Regions from separate parts of the Paenibacillus sp. D51F genome, predicted to be linked through region 2. Evidence: predicted binding sites of a transcription regulator. Region 2 holds the regulator's gene; each other region holds the start of a gene.
What was found. The regulator LexA, encoded in region 2, represses DNA repair genes until DNA is damaged. The targets are predictions, from matches to a motif close to CGAACATATGTTCG.
Positions count from the first base shown of each region.

Region 1: ACLBWT_RS18545 (DNA polymerase IV) is a predicted target of LexA. The motif match lies at 3,043-3,056, and genes of this name have one in related genera.
Region 3: ACLBWT_RS00970 (DNA polymerase IV) is a predicted target of LexA. The motif match lies at 2,248-2,261, and genes of this name have one in related genera.

Region 1 covers NZ_JBKFAO010000011.1:86,656-91,812, forward strand. The annotation lists gene ACLBWT_RS18530 (DUF1173 family protein) at 1-676, shown strand, start outside; gene ACLBWT_RS18535 (GGDEF domain-containing protein) at 695-1,798, shown strand; gene ACLBWT_RS18540 (hypothetical protein) at 2,022-2,867, shown strand; gene ACLBWT_RS18545 (DNA polymerase IV) at 3,136-4,392, shown strand; gene ACLBWT_RS18550 (hypothetical protein) at 4,389-4,892, shown strand; gene ACLBWT_RS18555 (hypothetical protein) at 5,152-5,157, shown strand, end outside.
Region 2 covers NZ_JBKFAO010000012.1:20,073-25,229, forward strand. The annotation lists gene ACLBWT_RS18915 (TetR/AcrR family transcriptional regulator) at 1-423, shown strand, start outside; gene ACLBWT_RS18920 (GNAT family N-acetyltransferase) at 673-1,128, shown strand; gene ACLBWT_RS18925 (hypothetical protein) at 1,368-1,940, shown strand; gene lexA (transcriptional repressor LexA) at 2,077-2,700, opposite strand; gene ACLBWT_RS18935 (LysM peptidoglycan-binding domain-containing protein) at 2,911-3,375, shown strand; gene ACLBWT_RS18940 (DUF896 domain-containing protein) at 3,537-3,728, shown strand; gene ACLBWT_RS18945 (aldo/keto reductase) at 3,730-4,716, shown strand; gene ACLBWT_RS18950 (hypothetical protein) at 4,813-5,157, shown strand, end outside.
Region 3 covers NZ_JBKFAO010000001.1:198,810-203,966, reverse strand. The annotation lists gene ACLBWT_RS00975 (glycoside hydrolase family 13 protein) at 39-1,964, opposite strand; gene ACLBWT_RS00970 (DNA polymerase IV) at 2,319-3,572, shown strand; gene ACLBWT_RS00965 (hypothetical protein) at 3,569-4,045, shown strand; gene ACLBWT_RS00960 (phosphotransferase enzyme family protein) at 4,391-5,157, shown strand, end outside.

The sequences.
Region 1 (5,157 bases), on a different contig from region 2:
CGGTAAAAGAAATATCGCAAGTCGGCTTTATAAAATCGCTCAAATCATCCGAGTGAATGACATGCCTTTGCGCGACATTTTGTATGTTGCCGACAACAAAGGGAAATGGCCGAGCCGGGACAAGCATCAGCTAATCATCGGGTGGGGACGTCGCAGCAGTCCGGCCATACCGCACCCGACTAACCCTAAATTCGTTCGTCTGCCACTGTATTCGATTGATGATCCGTACCGCCTTGTGACCGAACTAACCATGCTCAAAAGTATCTATGAACAATGCACTTCTACCGTTCCGGATGTGGACGGCGGCTACTATCTGCTGTTCCGTGGCCCGGCACGCGAGGGCGATAAGAATATTTGGGACAGACAACTTTGCTTCATCCCGGCTGAAGAGAAGAAAACGCGTATTCCAGTCGATTCATCAGAGGAAGCAAGGGTGATACAGCACCTAGCCGAAAGGAAACGGCATTTTGAACGCCCGTTGATTGGCAATGTGACCGAATTATTCCTTGATCGGGAAACAGATATAGTGCTGCACGACACCGAGCCCAAAACGATCGTGACCATCACCAGCAAATGGAGAGGCAGCGCCGGGGCGCGGCAGGAGAAGCGCGAAGGATATACGACAAAGGGATACGACTATGTAGAATGGGACGGGATTAGCCCGCTTCCTTTCTAAATCAGGGGGAACCTCACAATGATTCATACACTCTTTACGGGAGCCGGCGGGGAAGTCTACTATTCATCCTTAAACGTCGTCGTTATGGCACTTCTCCTCCTAGTTTCCATCCGGCTACTGATTAGCAGGCAGAAGCGGGCATATCTGACGCTTTCGTTGTGCATGGGGATTATGCTCGTTGGGCACCTTGCGCTCTTGGGCGCGGGATTGTCGGGCGCCGGCGCGGGAAGGGGGCTTACGGTACTCCACAATTTACTCAATTCCGGAGCGTTCATTCTCGGGAACCTAGGCATTTTTCAGCTGTTCGGTGAGACGACAAAGCGTGTGGTGAGGACCGTATACGGATTGCTTGCCGGAGCTTTTCTTCTTTCCATCATCCCGCTTGCGAGTGATGTATATAGCCTTATCCTGGTCGGTTTCGCTTTTGTGGCCGTCAAGCCGATCATGGAAGAAAGCCGGATGTATCAAATCGGATTGGCGTTCTACGGGATCGCGACAATGGCGCACCTCATCAATGATCTTACTGGAAGCGGGACCGCGCTGCATGTTCTCGATAATCTGTTCCGTATCGCCTACTATGCGGTGCTGTTTATCATCCTCTTTGATAAGGTTTTGTCACTTATGGAAGCAAGCTATAACAAATCCACCCGTGACGCCTTAACGGGACTATTCAACCGCTTTTACTTCTACACGACAGTCTCCTTTCTGGTGAGCGAAGAGAAGTCGATTTCGGTGATTTTCTTCGATCTCGACAACTTCAAAAAGCTCAACGATACCCGCGGCCATGCGGAAGGCGACAAAGCCCTAAAAGCCGTCGCGTCGATTCTGAGAGAAGAATCGGAAGAGGTTGGCGTGTCTGGACGATATGGCGGCGAAGAAATGGTGATGGTGGTCGAGGATCCGGAGGTGAATATGGGGGAATTTGCAGAGAAGATACGGGAACGCATCGAGGCCGAAACGACTGTCACTGCCAGTATTGGGTTTGCCAGCAGGAGTGAAGGCGAATCGGCGGACGAGCTCATCAAAAACGCAGACAAGGCGATGTACGTTGCAAAGAAAACAGGCAAGAATCGCGTGGTCTCATTCGCTGAAATGACTGAGATGCAGCGTGAGATAGTGTGATAAGGAAGGGCGATTCGGCATGAAACGTGGACTTTGCTTCGGCAATAAACACGAAAAACAGGACCATAATGTTTACATCAAATGAAAGTAAACTGCTAATGATTAGCCGCCGCGGAATAGGCGGTTTTTTTCTTGTTAACTATGTTAACCGGGTTAACATATGGATATGACTAGGATATAATGTTAACCAAGATATCTAAATTTGGCGAGGAGAGTGGAGAACGTGGCACAAAAGAGTTTCAATCATATCAGCGATGAATTGAGAGATAAGATCAATAGCTACATTTCTGCTTCGGGACTAAATGATAAGGAATGGATCGACCGTGCCGTCGAGGTATGGGAACTACACGCGCTGAAAAATGAAATACCTGATTTCCGGATGGAGATTGAGGAAGTCGAAGGATTGACCAACCGGATCCGGAACGTCCTCGTGAATCTCGCACAACGGACCGCGTTTGAAAAGATTGAATCGAAGCGCCAGTCCGAAGAAGTGCTGGAGGAAAAGCGGCTCATCATAGAACAATTAAATGCCGATTTGCTCGATGCTGAAAGAACGAAGAAGTCCGCTCAAGAAGAAGCTGACCGCCAGCGATTACTCCGCGAGGAGGCAGAAAAATACGCCAATCAGGTCGATCAGTCCAGCGAGAGTAATCGCGCCCTGGCTGAGTCGTATAAAGAGAAGAATGCATCGCTGACGGATCTCGTCGCGCAGTATAAGAATGGTTACGAAGAAAGCCAATCACTCCGCGCCGAGCTTGCCGAATCTCGGCGCCTAATTGAAGGAATGGAGAAGGAACTTACTGGGGAAAGAGAGCGCCACAGGAGCGAGATGGAGCGGGCAATCGAGCGCCGTGACGTGGAGCATGAGAGGGAACTGCTCCGCATCCGTACCGAGCACCAAACGCAGCTGCAGGCAACCGTAAAGGAATCGACCGCCGAAATACGAGGCTTATACGATCGTATGGAGCATATAAGGGCAGATTATGAGCAACGACTGTCGGTGGTAGTTCAGGAGCGGGATGGCCTGCGTAGTGAAATGGATCGAGTAAGAAAAGGTGAGCATGAATAAAGGAGCTTTATAAGCGCCTTTACCTTTACGAAGCAACTAGAATTTAACTAAAGATGCCCTTCTAATCGGAATGATCTGAAGGATCATTCTTATAACGCAGGGAGCCTTCTCAATAGAGGCTCCTTTTTGTGTCCTGTTTAAAATGGGCGAGCCCCATGATTTTTCCATTGCATCACGAACGTACATTCGGTGTATAATAGCAATTGAAATGGGAACGCACATTCGCGCTTCTGTAGTGCCATCTTATGTAGGTAGTGGGGGATCCAGCATGAAGCAAAAAGTCATAATGCTAGTGGATGCACAAAGCTTTTACGCTTCCGTGGAGAAAGCTGCTCATCCAGAGTATGAAGGTCGCCCTCTGGTCGTCGCTGGTGATCCGAGTAAGCGATCCGGAATCATACTTGCAGCGTGTCCCCTTGCCAAGAAGATGGGAGTGACCACCGCCGAAACGATAGGGGATGCACTTGGAAAGTGCCCCGAGCTAGTCACGATCCGTCCAAGGATGACCACCTACATTCAAGTATCCCTGATGATGACGGATATCTTTGAGGCATTTACCGATCTCGTCGAGCCCTTTAGTATTGATGAGCAATTTCTGGATGTGACCGGTTCCCTAAAATACTTTGGAACGGAAGAACGGATTGCGCGACTGATACAGGACAAGATTTTATTGCACACTGGCGTCTGGACGCGAGTCGGGATAGGGGCTAACAAGATTCGCGCTAAGATGGCGACTGACATGTTTGCCAAAAAGAACGAGAGCGGAATATTTACTCTCTCGGAGGACAATATGGCAGAATGCTTGTGGCCGCAACCGGTTGAGAATATGTTTGGAGTCGGTTCAAGAATGAGGGCTCACTTTGCTCGGATGAACATCCATACCATCGGAGATCTGGCCCATACGCCTCTTCCGGAGCTGAAGACGCGTATGCGTAGGCGCTTTGGGAGGAACAGTGATATTCAAGCCGAGGTATTCTGGCAAACTGCAAATGGAATCGATCCAAGTCCGGTTCGACCAACCACCCACGATGCTCAAGCAGCGGTAGGTCACGGAATGACCCTACCACGTGACTACGGCAAGCCGGAAGATATCAATGTCGTGCTAATGGAGCTCAGCGAGGAGGTCTGCCGGCGCAGTCGCTCCAAGGGATATATGGGCCGGGTGGTATCAGTTGGAGCTCGAGGAGCGGATTTTGACTTCCCGACAGGCTTTTCAAGGCAAACAACCCTATGGGACAGCACCAATATCTCCAGCGAGGTTTATGAGGCAGCTAAGGCTCTTTTCCATCAGTACTGGGATGGATTGCCGATTCGGCAGCTCTCCGTGACATTGGGAGGACTCACAGGCGATGAGGAGTATCAGCTATCCCTATTTGGTGACCGGGAACAGAAACGGCAGCTGGCGAGGACAACAGACTGGATCAAGGACCGCTATGGAAGCACGGCCATTTTACGAGCCTCATCGTTGCTACAGGCCGGCCAGGCCATAGAGCGAAGCGTGAAAATAGGAGGGCATTCCAAGTGAGCAAGAAGCTGAACGGCAATGGCAGATGGGAAGGCAGCCGTATGATGCTGCCAGAGCACCGGGAGCTTTTCCTGGAGCGGAAGCGTAAACAGGTTGAGCAGATAAGAGGGGGTTCGGCGCCACAGATTACGCCGGCACAGTCACCGACTCGTGAAGAATTGGGCTGGATACGAGAGTACACACTACTCCCTATGCTTCTCACCTTGATGGAGCGGAATTGTCAAGAACTAGAGCGGACCCAGTTATCCATGAGAACCATCTACATTAAGGTCACACATAAGATGATGGATTTGGTTTCCCAAGACCTTTTTGAAGTGAAGCGATCGCTCAAGAATAGCAATATCAAGATATATCCCGATGAGCAAGTTGACACTCAGGGTGCCCATTACCGTTTTATCTGCCGCGGCTATGAGGATCGATTCGTTCTGATGCGGGATATAGTGCGGTCGGATATGAGCGTGCGCTTGACCAATTATATGAAGAAGGCTCTTCAAATCTAATGAGAGCGCCCAGGCTATCTATCCAGCCTGGATTTTTTTCGATCATGCGCTGATGGCTTGCCTATAAGGAGGGTAAACACTTCACAGGAAGAGGCCTAGCTTTATGTAGGCTTCCGACATAATAAAGGATTCTACACATACCTGTTGAAATTAGTCTACAACAAATCTCACGACCCAGGGATCAAATACATATTCCATATTCCAAATCCGAACTGTGTTGGAGATTTGGCAATGCTCTAGAAAAAGTAATGGAGGAGCCATGAAC
Region 2 (5,157 bases):
GTTGGCCGGAGAACTATATATCATCATTATTTGGACAAGTATGACTTGCTGGATCAATTAATCGAAGAGCATATCGGCGAGCTTGGAAAGCTGTGCGCAGTCGGATCCGATCTGTCTTTTGCAGAAGGGAATTCACTTTGGTTCGACTATTTTGAACGGCACTATTCCTTCTTTTCGGCCATGTTGTCGAGCAAAGGAGCCCCTTTTTTTCGGAGCCGCTTCCTTGATTTCGTCATCGAGGAATTAGAAAGCGAAGTGGATGCTGCGGCAGGGAGAAATGCCGGTCTGAGCAAAGAGGTGGTTCTGCAGTTTTTTGGTGCGGCTGTAGTAGGTATTGTGGAGTCGTATTTCAAAAAAGAAATACCCGGTTCTTCTCAAAGCATAGCAGAACAAGTAGGCATGCTCTTGGACAGGAACCTTTAGAAAGGCAGAGGCTGATGCGGTTGCCGGCGATCGGAGCGCGAATTGGAACAACGATACAAGGAAACCCGATCGGATGCGTTCGGAAGCTGCCGAGATTGCAATGAACGCATACATGCCGCTGATGATCAGCCAGCCTGGTCTAAAAGCAAGGCGTAAAAGAGGAACATTTTCTTTCCGCATCTCCCTATTTTTCTGGGCTGAACGCCGATATAATACGGTAAACGGATTGGTTAGGGGAGAAAGCGAATGATGCGCATAACCGTGGACGACTTGAACGGACCTGAAATCCAGGCATTGATCGGGGAACATCTGCAGGCGATGGCCGATAATTCTCCGCCTGAAAGCATGCATGCCTTGGATCTCAGCGGTTTGAAGAAACCGGAAATTACGTTCTGGAGCGTATGGGAGGGGGATGAGCTGCTCGGCTGCGGCGCTCTCAAGGAGCTGGACAACAGTCATGGCGAGCTCAAATCCATGAGGACGGCTTCAAGGCATCTGAGGAAAGGGGTTGCGCGAAAGCTTCTTGAACATATCATCGGGGAAGCGAAACGAAGGGGCTACGTTCGGATAAGCCTGGAGACGGGCACCATGGCTGCTTTCGTTCCGGCCCGGGATTTGTATGAGAGCTTCGGCTTCATTGAATGCGGACCGTTCGCCGACTATGCGGAGGACCCGAACAGCGTATTCATGACAAAACCGTTGTAACATAACGGAGCAGACGATAAGGGACTCCAACAATTGGTGTGATCGGCGGTATCCGCCGCTGCAGCATTGCGCTCTCGATACTTGCTTTGCTCGCACTCTATAGGCCTTTAACAGCGGCTGTCCTGTCGGACAAGCCGTTTTTTCTTTGTTCTCAGACAATCTGAGAGGGCATAGGCTCATACTCATAGGCATCTTGCCGGAGGATTGCGGTCCTGATCCGGTCCACAGGGGGGAAGAGCGTGGCAAGACAATCAAAGCCGCGGGCTCGGGTGTCGGGAATCGTGCTTGCGCGGACAGCCTCCAGCATGCTGCCGCTATACGCCCGGTTCGTTCGAAGCCGTCCATTCGCTGAGGAATGGAGCGCTGCTGTACGAGCGGCGGATCTCGACACGCTGTTGAAGCTGTTCAGGGAGGAGATTCCGCTTGCGCCGGTCAATTCGTTCAGTACGAACGGCATCGGTTTCTTCGTGGACTTCAAATATCCGCCGCCTGTTCAGACGTACACGAATGCGACGACCATTCCTCCCGGAACGGCGCAATCCGCTTTCTCTGCAGCCATGCTCCGCAGGCTTTCGGAGGCCGTGCTGCCGCTCTACCGGCAGTTGGCCGGCAGCGGGATCTTCGCCAGGGAGGCGGCGGTTCTGATTCGAAGCGGGCAGGAGGAAAGGTTCCGTCGATTGATCAGGCCTTATGTGCGAAGCCGGCACTTGACCGGAATTCATCTTGAATCTTTCGGGTTCTACATGAGTTTTCAATACCCTGGCTCCAAGCATATCTACCGGAACGAATTTTTCCATGAAAAGTTCCAATGAGCATGCGAAAAGCAGCGAAAAATAAGAACCTTTGAAAAACAAACGCGCACTCAGTCAGAGTGCGCGAATGGCTGAATAAAGCCGGAAGCATGGGGGTAATGGAAGAGACTTCCTATTCGCCGGAAAGGGACAAGCCTCAGTGAAGATTGCGGAACAATCCGATTACCTTGCCGAGTATCGTCACATTCTTGAGCCGGATCGGCTCCATGGAGGAGTTCTCAGGCTGAAGCCGGATATGGTCGCGTTCCTTGTAGAACGTCTTGACCGTCGCTTCGTCATCTTCCGTCATGGCCACGACGATATCGCCGTTGCTGGCGGAAGGCTGCTGGCGGACGATGACGTAATCGCCATTATGTATGCCCGCTTCGATCATGCTCTCCCCGACGACACTCAGCATGAACACCTCGTGGTCGCCGACATAATCAGCCGGCAAAGGGAAGTACTCCTCGATGTTCTCAGTCGCCATGATCGGCACTCCGGCCGTTACCTTGCCGACGACGGGAACGCGGCTGATCGAGACGGGAAAGGGCAGCATGGCGGCATCGTCGCCGTCGAGGATCTCGATGGCGCGCGGCTTGGTAGGGTCGCGGCGGATCAGGCCCTTCTTCTCCAGGCGGTCCAGATGGCCATGCACCGTGGAGCTGGATGCCAGGCCTACCGCCTCGCCGATCTCACGTACTGAAGGTGGATAGCCTTTGTCCCGGACTTCGTTCTTGATGAAGTCAAGAATGGCCTGCTGGCGGTTGGACACTTTAGACATCGCAATCACTCCAAAACTAGAAATTAGTAGAAAGAAATATGTAGGCAAAGTATAGCACAGAACCCGAGTTCGTACAAACATAAGTTCGAGAAACAGCCGTTCGCATCGGGCATGCGCGTCCTGCGAACATACGTTCCAAATAAACGTTGACCAAAACAAATGTTCGTGTTATTCTGTGAATAAGAACAAACGTTTGGGGAGTGAACGGTCATGATGACTTTATCTGGATATAGCACGCCGGAGCGCGGCTCTAAGGCAACGGTCCGCAGGCAAGAGCAGAAGCAGGAACATATTTATCTCAAGGAATGCTTCCGTCCTGGAGCAGGCGCTGGCGATTCCAGTTTCATCACCCGTTCCTCCGCTGGCTCTGCAAAGCCATCTGGGAACAGCCGTCTGCGCCGCCTGCTTCCTTATGCCGCGTCAATCCTCCTGTTCCTTCTGATCTTCTCCAGCTTCTGGGGATTTTCCGGAGCGAGCTCATCTCTCATCCCCCCCGCAGCTGAAGGCGAGCTTACAATTACGGTGACGAGCGGCGACACTCTATGGTCCATCGCCGGGAATTCCGGCCTTTCCAACGACATCAGGCGCAGCGTATTTATGATCAAGGAGCGCAACGGGCTGAAGGATTCCGATTTGCAGGCGGGACAGACCTTGATCATTCCCAAGCAATCTTGAACAGCTTCTTTTAGAGCTTCAGCTTGCTTGGTAGAGTCTAATTCCATCTCGATAGGTATCAGCTCCGGCGGACATCGCCGGGGTTTTTTGGCTTTCTTGACAAGCTCTTCTCCGTAGTTCAAAGTTAGAAGGAAACGTCAAGGAACAGAGGTGAACGACTAGTGGATATCGATACCTTGATCGCGAGGATCAACGAGCTTTCCCGCAAGCACAAATCTGTCGGGCTGACGCCTGAGGAAGTCATAGAACGGACGCAGCTCAGACAGCAGTATCTGGCCAATTTCAAGCGCAATTTCAAGCAGCAGCTGGACACCATTGAATGGGTGGATGACGAGAACAAGGGGGGCCAATAAAATGGAATACCGATTGCTCGGCAAAAGCGGGCTGGCCGTCTCGGAGCTGTGTCTCGGAACGATGATGTTCGGCAATACGACATCTGAAGAAGAAGCGACTCGCATGATCCACCATTTTCGCGGCGAGGGCGGCAATTTCCTGGATACCGCCAACGTCTATGCCGGAGGCAGATCGGAGGAGATCGTCGGACGGGCGATGTCAGGCAATCGGGACGAATATGTGCTGGCCACCAAGGTCCGCATGCAGACGGAAGAGCATATCAACGGAGCCGGACTGTCGCGCAAGCATATCGTTCAGAACGTGGAAGCGAGCCTGAAGCGGCTCGGCACCGATTATATCGACCTCTATCAGGTCCATGTATGGGATCATGCGACGCCGCTGGAGGAGACGCTTCGCGCTCTGGACGATCTCGTCTCCGCCGGCAAGATCAGATACATAGGATGCTCCAACTATTTGTCCTGGCAGATGATGAAGGCGCTCGCCATGAGCGACAGCCGGGGATGGTCGCGCTTCATCAGCGTGCAGCCGCAATACAGCCTCCTGAACCGCGAGATGGACCGGGAGATGGTGCCTCTCTGCCTGGAGGAGAACGTCGGCATCATTCCATGGGCGCCGCTCGGCGGAGGCTTCCTGACCGGCCGTTACGGGCGCCAGGAGCCGACAGAAGGCAGGCTGACCGCGAATGCCGGCGAGAGCTCCTGGCAATACCGGAATACGGATGCTAACTTCCGCATCCTGGACGTCTTGATGGAGGTCGCTGCGCAAGCCGGCAAGACGCCGGCGCAAACGGCTCTCCGCTGGCTCATCCAGCAGAAGGGCATCACGTCGCCGATCTTCGGAGTGAGCACTTACGCGCAGTACGAAGAAAACATGGGAGCCGCGGGCTGGGAGCTGACGAAGGAGCAATTTGCTGCTTTGGACGAGGCGAGCCGCCTTCCTTCGGAATATCCGACGCGATTCCTGGAGAAGTTCCGCAGGCCTCTCTGACAGGCGGCCGTCGGCGTCTCCGCGCGAAACGGGAGGCGCCCCGCCTGCGTATATGGACAAGCCGCCCTGACAAGGCCAACAAAATCAATCGCAGAGGTGACCCTATTGTCTCGTTCCTGGGAACGCAAAGTACGCCGCAATTCGGCGCAGATCAATGCCACTAGAAAGAAGAGGGGACAGACCGCCATCAAGCCCGCGGCGTCCGGGGATCGTACGGAACGGTTCAAAGGCCGCAACTACATCTCCCCGATCATGCTCGTGCTGTTCGTCGCCTTGTATGTGCTGATCCTTCCAAAAGATGAAGGAGCGACGAACTGGAACTGGATCGTCGTGGCGATGTACGTCTTCCTGGCCCTGATGTTCTTCCTGCGGCGCCCTTATTTGGCGGTCGGAGCCGATTTTGTGCAGACACGCCGCATGACCGGCGACAAGCGTCTGAAT
Region 3 (5,157 bases), on a different contig from region 2:
GCATCCGGCCGCGCCGGAGCCGGGGAGAAGCCCGCTCCTCAACCGGCCTCCGCTGCCTCGAGGACGACAAAGCCATAGGGCGGAAGCTCGACAGCAAGCAGGCCGTCGGCTTCCGTCCGGACGGAACCGCGTTCCTCGAAGCTGGAGAGGAGCGTCCTCCAAGCGGGACTCCGCCCGGCGGAATCGGTCCTCGACGGAGCTGCCGGGAGCGCCGGCGAGGCGGCTTCAGGCCGGACGGCTTGTCCGGGCGAAAGGCTCGTAGACGCGGATTCGCCCTCCTCGCCGAACCCGCGGAAGGAGAGGGGCTGAGCGGCATCGCTGCCGTGCGGAGGCGCCGCGCCGAACCGCAGGCTCGCCGTCTCGCCGCGGGCGTTCATCGCGATGAGCAGGCGCTGTCCGCCGCCCGTGCGCTCGTAGGCGAGCGCGCCTTCTCCCGGATCCGCCTGCAGGAAGCGGAGTCCGGCGCTCCGCAGCGCGGGAGAGGAGCGGCGCAGGGCGATGGCGGCCTTGTAAAAGGCGAGCAGGTCCGCGTTTTGCCGGCCGGCATCCCATTCCATGCATTTGCGGCAGCCGGGATCTCCATCGCCGTCGAGGCCGACCTCGTCGCCGTAGTAGATGCATGGAGCGCCGGGATAAGCGAGCAGGAAAAGGGCGGCCAGCTTCATCCTGGAGACGCTGCCGCCGCATATCGTCAGCAGGCGCGGCGTGTCGTGGCTGCCGAGCAGATTGAACGCCGCCTCGGTCGCCTGGCGCGGATAGGCGGCCAGCTGGCGGCCGATCGCATCGGCGAATTCGCCAGCCCCGATGTCCTCCTGGGCGAAGAATTCCAGCACGGCGCTGGAAAACGGGTAGTTCATGACGGCGTCGAACTGGTCGCCCTGCAGCCACATCATGGAATCATGCCAGATTTCGCCGAGAATGTACGCATCGGGTCTGGCCTCCTTAACGGTCAGGCGGAATTCGCGCCAGAACTGGTGATCGACCTCGTTGGCCACGTCCAGGCGCCAGCCGTCGATGCCGATCTCCTCGATCCAGTACCGCGCGACCTCCAGCAGGTACTTCTTGACCTCGGGATGGGCCGTGTTCAGCTTGGGCATGAGCGGCTCGAAAGCGTAGGTCTCGTAAGGAGAGAGCCCGCCGCTGCCGCTCGGCCATGGACGCCTGTGGAACCACCCGGCATAACGGGAGCGTTCTCCGTTCTCCAGCGCGTCCGCGAACGGCGCGAACGATTGCCCGCAGTGGTTGAAGACGGCGTCCAGCAGCACGCGTATCCCTCGCTCATGGCAGAGGTCCACGAGCTCCTTCAGCTTGGCGTTGGTGCCGAAGTGGCGGTCGACCCGCATGTAATCCTGCGTGTCGTATTTATGATTGGTCTCGGCTTCGAACACCGGCGTGAAATAAATCGCGTTCACGCCGAGCTCCGTCAGATGGTCCAGACGGTCCATCACTCCCTGAAGGTCTCCTCCGAAAAAGCTTTCCTCGGTAGGCTCCCCTCCCCAGGGCAGCGTTCCTTCCGGGTTGAGGGACGGGTCGCCGTTCGCGAACCGTTCGGGGAAGATCTGGTAGAACACCGCGTCCTTCACCCAGGCGGGGGGCTCGAACACATCCGCGGGGTTCAAATAGGGGAACTCGAACAGCGCCGGCGGATTGTCGGGAAGCTCCTCGACGAATCCTGCTTCGGTCATATAGAGCGTCTGACCGCCGGAATAGAGCCTGAACGCGTAGCGGAGGCGGCGGAACGCGGGGATGACCGCCGCTTCCCAGTAATCGAACATGGCGTCGCTGGCGAATATGCGCAGCTCGATATCCGTTACGGTCTGCTCCCATCCGTACTTGTCGCCGGCTACCGCCTGCACCCGGTCGATGTCGCCGCGCTTCGTGCGCAGGCGCAGATGCACTGTTTCCCTGTCATACGCATAGGCCCAATTCAGCTTGGGCCGGTGATAGACCGCTTCCCGCAGCATCGTCATCTCTCCTTGATCATTCTGGTTGCGCCGGAGACCGGCCTCGACAGGCAAGCGGACATCCGGCTTCTCACATAAAATACCATCCGGATCCGCCTTCCAAACAAGGGAGAGGCCGCGATTCCGGCAAGCGGAAGCGCGAGGCTGGAACGGCCGGGAGCCTCCGCCTCCCAAGGCCGCCGGACGTCGTCCTCCCAGCCGCCGCGCGGCTTCGGCAGCTGGATGATTTTTCTCCTTGCATAGGGAACATACATTCGGTATATAATACGTCTAGAGTGATATACGAACATACATTCGACAACAGGGAGAGGGAAAGTCTCCGCGAGCCCGCTCCCGCAGAACAGGAGGTGCCCGGTGGAGAGAGTGATCATGCTGGCAGATTGCCAGTCGTTCTATGCTTCAGTAGAGAAGGCGGCGCATCCCGAATATCACGACAAGCCGGTTGCCGTGGGCGACCCGTCCCGGATGAACGGCATCGTGCTGGCCGCCTGTCCGATGGCCAAGGCCCGCGGCGTGACGACGGCCTCGCGGGTCGGCGAGGCGCTGGCCCATTGCCCGGAGCTGGTCGTCATCCGGCCCCGGATGGCCATGTACATCGAAGTGTCCTTGTTCATCACGAAGATATTCGAGACGTACACCGATCTCGTGGAGCCTTACAGCATCGACGAGCAGTTCCTCGACGTCACCGGCTCGGCAGGCTACTACGGCTCGCCGGACGAGATGGCGCGCAATATCCAGAACCATATCCAGCTGTCCACGGGCATCTGGTCGAGGGTCGGCATCGGTCCCACCAAGATTCTCGCCAAGATGGCGACGGACAATTACGCCAAGAAAAGCCCGGAGGGCGTCTTCGAGCTGAACCCCGGCAAGCTGGAGTCGACGCTGTGGACGCTGCCCGTGCACCAGATGTTCATGGTGGCCTCGCGGATGACGCGGCACTTCACGCGGATGGGGCTGAATACGATCGGGGACATCGCGCGGCTGGACTTCTCGGAGTTCAAGCGGCGGATGCGGCTGGAGATGGGCAAGCAGAGCGACATCCAGGCAGGCTATTATTGGCAGACGGCGAGAGGGATCGATCCCAGCCCGGTCGTCACCGGCATCCGCCATCAGCTCAAGTCGGTCAGCCACGGCAAGGCGCTGCGCTGGCGGCTGTACCGCCATCTGCCGGACATCGAGGTCGTGCTGCTGGAGCTCGTCGTGGAGGTATGCCAGCGCACGAGGCGGCATGGCTGCATGGGCTCGGTCGTCTCGGTCGCCGCCATGGAGACGGACGGCGAGCGCTCGTCCTGGTTCAGCCGCCAGCTTACGCTGCCCCAGCCGACCTCGCTGACGCATGAGGTCGCCGCGGCGGTGCGGGAGCTGTTCGTCCGGCATTGGAGCGGCCTGCCGGTCGGCCGGATGAACATCTCCCTCTCCGGGCTGACGGATGACAGCGTCATGCAGCTGACGCTGTTCGAGGACCGTACCCGGGCGTACAGCAAGGAGAAGACGATCGACCGGATCAAGCAGCGGTTCGGGTCCGATGCCATCATGCGGGCTTCCTCGCTGCTGGAATCCGGCGTGGCCCGCGAGCGGGCCGAACAAATTGGGGGGCATTACAAATGAGCAAGCTGGACGGCAACGAGCGCTGGAAGTCCAAGATGCTGCTGACGGAGCATGTGGAGCAGTACGACGGGCAGCATACGGCCCGGGAGGCCAAGGTGACGACGGCGGAGGAGCGCGTCATGATCCGGGACTATATCTTGCTGCCCCATATGGAGAAGATGGTCCAGAAGAGCCTGTCCGAGCTCGAGAACTCATCCAATCTGATGCGGCGCCTGTACGGGATGGCGGGCCACCGGGTGCTGGACCGGATCATGCACGACCTGTACGCCCTGCGCCGGGAGCTCAAGGCGCGCAACATCCGCATCCTCGCGGAGGAGCAGTCGAACTCGGTCGTGTACCACCGCTATTATTGCCGGGGCTACGAGGAGCACTTCGGCATGACGCGGGAGGTCATGCGCTCGGAGATCAGCTGGCAGCTGTCCCGTTATACAACGGAGATCGGCGAGCTGCTGAAGGGCGGAGCGCCCAAGTGAAGCCGAATCAGGCGCGCAAATGAAAATACGAGCAAGGAGCCGTTTGCCTAAGGCAGACGGCTCCTTGCTGTTGGGCTGATTTGTATAAGAGTCAAGATGGCTCTCTTGCAAAATCCGCACTTGTTCTTCCCGCGGAAGAAAACGATTCGAATTGCTTGTTCGTTTCCGATGAACGACCGTTTTTGTTCGTTGAATGAATTCCGCCGACAGAATCAATCGCGGCATCGACACCCGGCCCCATCCGTTTGCTCTTTCATCAGGCCGATATCATAACCATTGGAATTTAGTGTATCATGAAGCCAGCCGCAATACATTTGCTTGGTGAAAAGCGGGAGGTGAAGCGTCGTGGCTCAAGACGAGGAAGTCTTAAAAGGCGGCAATATCAATCACATTGTCCGCATGGCGAACACAGTTCGTCGCCCTACAGGTTATTGGAGTCCTTCCGTTCATCGACTTCTAAGACATTTGGAGCAGCAAGGATTCGAGGGAGCGCCAAGATTTAGGGGAATCGATCCCTCCGGCCGTGAAATATTGACCTTTATTTCTGGAGAGGTTCCAGGAAACGACTATCCCGACCTTCAACCGTACATGTGGTCGGACGAAGCGCTTGCGGGTGTGGCACGCCTTCTGCGCAGCTGCCATGATGCTGCCCAAGGCTTCCCATTCCATCCGGAGGACCGATGGCAGCTCAGCTATGCAGAGGCTCGCGAGCACGAAGTGATCTGCCACAATGATGCTGCGTTGTACAATGTGGTCTTTCAACATGGGGCGCCAGCAGCGCTGATTGATTTTGATATGGCAGGTCCTGGTCCGCGCATGTGGGATATTGCGTATACCCTTTACACATCGGTTCCGCTTGCGAGTTTCGCGCCGGACCTTTCTTCGGCCGCTACGACGGCATACCGATCCGATCTGCATGCGGAAGAACGCCGCCGAAGAATTCGGTTGTTTTTCGAATCCTATGGAATGCCTGTACCCGATGATTTGCCGAGGTGGATCATTCAACGCCTGACAGCACTATGCGATACGCTGAAGACCGGTGCCGCCGAAGGGAATCCGGCCTTTCAAAAAATGGTCGATGAGGGACACTTGGCGCACTATGAGAGCGAAAT